Linked DNA regions of Allochromatium vinosum DSM 180. The protein of the gene in region 1 interacts with the protein of each later gene in a pairwise test. Links are inferred from orthologs where the notes say so. Each region holds a gene or a part of one and is shown on either strand. Other genes may lie near its edges.

What was found.
Region 2: the proteins of recR (region 1) and recO interact in binary tests that used the Escherichia coli proteins (3 or more experiments, as listed by UniProt). The link is inferred for Allochromatium vinosum DSM 180 from one-to-one orthologs.

Annotation. Positions count from the first base shown.
Region 1 is NC_013851.1:477,716-480,637, reverse strand. It holds recR (recombination mediator RecR), read left to right. Parts: upstream 1-1,124; coding sequence 1,125-1,721; downstream 1,722-2,922. Other genes in the region: minC (septum site-determining protein MinC), read left to right, coding at 2,283-2,922; ALVIN_RS02070 (histidine triad nucleotide-binding protein), read left to right, coding at 1,746-2,090; ALVIN_RS02080 (YbaB/EbfC family nucleoid-associated protein), read left to right, coding at 796-1,119; dnaX (DNA polymerase III subunit gamma/tau), read left to right, coding at 1-663. UniProt on the Escherichia coli protein: May play a role in DNA repair. It seems to be involved in an RecBC-independent recombinational process of DNA repair. It may act with RecF and RecO.
Region 2 is NC_013851.1:1,969,066-1,971,991, forward strand. The notes cover bases 75-2,926. They hold recO (DNA repair protein RecO), read right to left. Parts: upstream 1,941-2,926; coding sequence 1,209-1,940; downstream 75-1,208. Other genes in these bases: waaA (lipid IV(A) 3-deoxy-D-manno-octulosonic acid transferase), read right to left, coding at 75-416; pdxJ (pyridoxine 5'-phosphate synthase), read right to left, coding at 439-1,206; era (GTPase Era), read right to left, coding at 1,962-2,885; rnc (ribonuclease III), read right to left, coding at 2,878-2,926. Also shown: more of waaA, read right to left, coding at 1-74. UniProt on the Escherichia coli protein: Involved in DNA repair and RecF pathway recombination.

The DNA of each region.
Region 1 (2,922 bases):
GTGGCCCTGACCGGACAGGCCGATCTGCCGCTGGCGCCCGATCCGCGCGGCGGGCTGGAGATGGTCCTGTTGCGCGCACTCGCCTTCCGGCCTGCGCCCCGTGCGACGCGCATGAGCGACAGCCCCAGGACCGCCGCAACCACGGAGCACGCGCCAACGGCCAGCGTGCACCCGAACGTTCAGGCATCGCCGGTGCCGCTTCAGCCGGCCGGCGCACCGCCACAGACTGAACCCGGCGCTTCGGAGTCAGCGCCCATCCAGTCCGGCACGCCGACACTCGAGACGGCCGCCGACTGGCAGCGGCTCGCCGCGCGTCTGTCGATCGGCGGTATCGCCAATCAGCTCGCCCACAATTGCGCCTTTCGTGAATACAGCAACGGACGGCTCAGCCTCCAGCTCGATCCGGCCGCCGAGCGTCTGCGCGCCCCGAGCACGGTGACGCGCCTGAAGAGCGCGCTCGAACAGGCACTCGGCCGTTCGATCGAACTGGAAATCAAGGTTGCGCACCCCGAGCAGGAGACCCTGGCGCAGCGGCGCACGCGCGAGGCCGGAGAGCGTCAGCAGATGGCCGTCGAGCAGATGCATGCCGACCCGGTCGCCCGGTCGGTGCGCGAGACCTTCGACGCGGATTGGGCGCCGGGGAGCATTCGTCCAGCCGACTGAGGCGCGCGTTGCACCTCAGACATGGCAGCGATCAGAATTTCAGGCATGATTGGCCCCGACGGGATCGATCGGTCGAATACGAGCGCCCGGAGCCGTCGGGCGCCTTGTCACAACCCTTGAGGTATATCCACGATGAAGGCACTGGGTGGCCTGCTCAAGCAGGCGCAGAAAATGCAGGAAGACATGCAGCAGGCGCAGGCGCGTCTGGCGCAGGAAGAGACCACCGGCGAGGCCGGCGGCGGTCTGGTCAAGGTGACGCTGAACGGCCAGCATCAGGCCAAGCGCGTCGAGATCGACCCCTCGCTCATGGGCGACGACAAGGAGATGCTCGAAGACCTGATCACGGCCGCCATCAATGCCGCCAGCCAGCGCATCGCCGAGAAGACCAAGGAGACCATGTCCGAGCTGACTGCCGGGATGCCGCTGCCTCCGGGCATGAAGCTGCCCTGGTCCTGAGCCGGGTGGGCGAGCGTTCGCTGCTGAACCAGTTGATCGAGGCCCTGCGCTGTCTGCCGGGCGTCGGTCCCAAGTCGGCGCGGCGCATCGCCTTCCATCTGCTGGAGCGCGATCGTGAGGGCGGCGCGCGTCTGGCGCGGGTGATGGCCGAGGCCATGGTCGCGATCCGGCGCTGTTCGCGCTGCCGGACCCTGACCGAGCACGAGGTCTGTGCGCTCTGCGCCAACCCCAACCGCGACGGCTCGCTGCTGTGCATCGTCGAGCAGCCATCGGAAGTGGTGGCCATCGAGCAGGCGACCGATTATCGTGGGCGCTATTTCGTGCTCGGCGGGCGGCTCTCGCCGCTCGACGGCATCGGCCCGGACGAACTCGGACTCGATGTACTGGAGGCGCGTCTGCGCGACGAGTCCATCGCCGAGGTCATCCTCGCCATCAGTCCGACGGTCGAGGGCGGGGCCACGGCGCAGTTCATCGCCGATCGCGCCGCGCGTCACGGCGTGCGCGTGACCCGTATCGCCCACGGCGTGCCACTGGGCGGCGAGCTGGAATACGTCGACGGCGGAACCCTGGCGCTGGCCTTCTCCGGGCGGCACGCACTCTGAACCACCTCCAACTGGAACGAACCCATGTCCGATACGATTTTTGGCAAGATCGCTTCCGGTGAGATCGCGGCCGATCTCGTCTACAAGGACGAGGATGTCGTCGCCTTCCGTGACATCAGCCCGCAGGCTCCGACGCATCTGCTGGTGATCCCGCGCAAGCCGATCCCGACGCTCGATGCCGCCGGCCCGGAGGATGCCGCGCTGCTCGGCAAGCTGCTGCTGGTCGCGGCCCAGGTCGCGCGCGAGGCCGGGATTGCCGAGCGCGGCTACCGCACTGTCATCAACTGCAACGCGGAGGCCGGACAGACCGTCTTCCACCTGCATCTGCACGTCCTCGGCGGGCGTCCCATGCAGTGGCCGCCGGGTTGATCGCGTGCCGACGGCATCGTCCGTATTTCGCTTTAGGTAGGATTTGCTTATCTTAAGCGTCCTCAGGATGGAGGACGTGGCGGACGTCCCGAGACGCTTCCGTCCAGATCCGGCTCAGCCCCCGTGCTGACGGCCGGATGTGCGTCGAACACAGCCGGAGACCAACAGCGCTCGTCGCTCGATCCCAACGACATGGCCGAGAAACCGACTTCTTCAACGAACGCTTCCGATGGCGCCGGCACCTTCGAACTCAAGGCGGCCAGCTTCACCCTGCCCATCATTCGCCTGCTCGACAACGACATCGAGACCGTGGCGTCGCGGCTGGGGGCCAAGGTGGAGAAGGCGCCGGACTTCTTTCGCAACACCCCGGTGGTGATCGACCTGAGCGATCTGGCCAGGGACCAGAAGCCGATCGCGCTCCCGCAGCTCGTCGGCCTGCTGCGTGGCTATGGCATGATCCCCTTCGGTGTGCGTGGCGCGAATGCCGAACAGACGGCCGCCGCCGAAGCACTCGAACTGGCGATCCTGCGCGAGTCCTATGTGCGACGCACCAAATCGGTCGGCGAGCTGGCAACCGAGACGGAACCCGAACCCGTTCCCGCGACGGTCTCCAGGGCATCTCAGGCACCCGGAAAGCCCCAGGCACCGACCGAGACGGCCCAGCCGCACATCACGGGACAGTCCGGCTTCATGCTGGTCACCAGGCCGGTGCGCTCCGGCCAGCGTATCTATGCCGCCGGCGGGGATCTGTCGATCATCGCGCCGGTCAGCTCGGGCGCCGAGTTGATGGCCGACGGCAACATCCACGTCTACGGACCGCTACGCGGACGCG
Region 2 (2,926 bases), 1.5 Mb from region 1 along the record:
TCGGTTTCCATGACGATGACGAACCGGGGTGCAACACGCTCGATGAAGCGCGCCATCAGGCTCGGCAGATCGAAGGGAGTATAGAGATGGGCGACACGCTCACTGAAGAGCGCTCGCAGGCGCTCGGCGCCTGTGGGCGTGGTCGTCGTCACCAGGATCGTGCGCGCCGGCTCGGATTCCAGCAGACGCCGGATCAGGGGTTCGGCGGCCTGAACCTCGCCCACCGAGACAGCGTGAATCCAGATATCGGCCTTTGACGTTCGGGCCTCGCCCTCCCCTTTCCGGTTAGCGTCCCAGACCAGCCGCTCACCGATCCGCTGCCGATAGGCCGGCTGCGTGCGGCCGCGCCAGTAGAGCCGCGCCAGCACCAGCGGCAGCGCCAGGCGCCACAGCGCGGTATAGAGCCGAAGCGCCATGCCGCCGCTCATCCCCATCCCGTCAGAGGTGGCGGCGCCCGGCGGCGGCGCGCTCCATGACGTCCTTCATGTCACGCACCGCCCGGTCGAGTCCCGAAAAGAGGGCGCGCGCGATGATCGAGTGCCCGATGTTGAGTTCGCGCACGCCCGGAATCGCGGCGATCGCCTGGACGTTGTGGTAGTCGAGTCCATGGCCGGCATTGACCTGAAGTCCGAGCGACAGCCCCAGTGCGACGGCTGAACGAATCCGCTCCAACTGGGCCGCGCGCTCGACCGGATCGCGCGCGTCGGCATAGTGTCCGGTATGGATCTCGATCACCGGAGCGCCGATCGCGTGCGCAGCCTCGATCTGCACCGGATCGGCATCGATGAAGAGCGAGACCCGAATGCCGGCCTCGGCCAGCCGGGCGCAGAATTCGCGCATCGCGTCCTGACGACTGGCCACGTCCAGCCCGCCCTCGGTGGTCAACTCCTCGCGCCGCTCGGGCACCAGACAGCAATCGGCCGGCCGGATTCGGCAGGCGATGGCGGCCATCTCGGGGGTGACGGCCATCTCCAGATTCATCCGTGTTTGCAGGATGTCGCGCAACATCTCGACGTCGCGATCCTGGATATGACGCCGATCCTCGCGCAGATGGAGCGTGATGGCATCCGCGCCGGCCTGCTCGGCCACCAGCGCGGCCTGGATCGGCTCGGGATAACGGGTGCCGCGCGCCTGGCGCACGGTGGCCACATGGTCGATGTTGACGCCGAGCAGAATCTCGGATGGGATCGATGAGAGGGATGACATGGCTATTTCTCGTCAATGGGTTCTGCGGCGAACCAGCGTCGATAGAGTTCGCGACTCTTGAGCGGTCGATCGCCCAGATGGGGTTCCAGCACATGGCGCAACAGGGTGCGCGCCTCGCGTCGCTGTTCGCCGGCGAGCGGTTCGTCGTGCGCGAGCGCCAGCAGGGTCGCGCCCGAGACACGGGGTCCGCGCGCCGGCCCGGACGGATAGCACGGGCCACGCTCGCGCTCGTAGACATAGACGGCGTCGGCGGTCACAGGCGCACCATCGTCGACGACCCGATCGAGTCTCAGCCCATAGCCGAGTTCGGCGAGTAGCCGGCACTCGAAATGACGTAGCGGCGTCTCCAGATCGTCGGCCTCGGCCAGATGCGACAGCGTCGACTGGTAGAAGACGAACAGCGCATCATGGGGATCGTGACGCGCCAGCATCCGCAACAGCAGTTCGTTGAGATAGAAGCCCGCCAACAGTGACGCGCCCTGGAGCGCGAGCGGCGCACCGGCTTCCTCGACGACGGTCAGGGTCCGCACCTCGCCGCGCCCGGTCATCGCCAGCCACAGCGGCTGAAAGGGCTGCAAGAGCGCGCTCGCCGTCCGGCGCGGGCGTCGCGCGCCCTTGGCGATGGCCGCGCAACGACCCTGCCCCGCCCCCAGGATCTCCAGCAACAGGCTGGTATTGCCATACTCGCGCCGATGGAGCACGAAGGCCAGGAACAGGTCGTGACGAGACGACACGCGCGCCGCCGGGCGATCGAATCAGTCGTGGTAGCCGAGCGTGGAGAGCGCCGACTCGTCGCTCGACCAGCTCTTCTTGACCTTGACCCAGACCTCCAGATGCACCGGACAGTCGAACAGCTTCTGCATCTCCAGCCGCGCCTGGGTGGCCACGGCCTTGAGCGCCTCGCCGTGCTTGCCGATGATGATGCCCTTCTGACCCGGCCGCTCGACCCAGATCAGCGCATGGATCAGATAGCGGCCATCGGCCATCTCGAAGCGCTCGATCTCGACCGTGGTGCAATACGGCAATTCCTTGCCGTAACGCTGCATCAACTGCTCGCGCACCAGCTCGGCGGCGAAGAAACGCTCAGAACGGTCGGTGAGCTGATCCTCGGGGAAGACCGGCTCGCCCTCGGGCAGCGACTCGACGATCAGTCGCTCCAGGGTCTCGACCTGATCGCCCTTGGTCGCTGAGACCAGGACGACATGACGGAACGCATGACGCTCGCCGAGTGCTTGCAGATAGGGCAGCAGGGTCGACTTATCGGCGATCCGGTCGACCTTGTTGACGACCGCGATCACGGGCACGCCGGCCGCCGCGATCGCCTCTAGCGCCTTGGCGTCCTCTTCGGTCCAGCGTCCGGCCTCGACCACCAGCAGCGCCAGATCGGTATCGGCGACGGCGGCACGCGCGGCACGGTTGAGATAGCGATTCAGCGCACTGCCGCCGCGCTCGTGGATGCCGGGCGTGTCGACGAACAGGATCTGCCCCCCGGCGCGGGTCTTGATGCCCAGGATCGCGTGTCGGGTGGTCTGCGCCTTGTGCGAGGTGATGGCGAGCTTCTGACCCAGGATGCGGTTCAAGAGGGTCGACTTGCCGACATTGGGCCGGCCGATGATGGCCACAGTGCCGCAGCGACTCACGACGGAGGTGCTCGATTCGTTGGGGTTCGATTCAGCCATGCTGGATACGCTCCAGCATGGATTCGGCGGCGGCCTGCTCG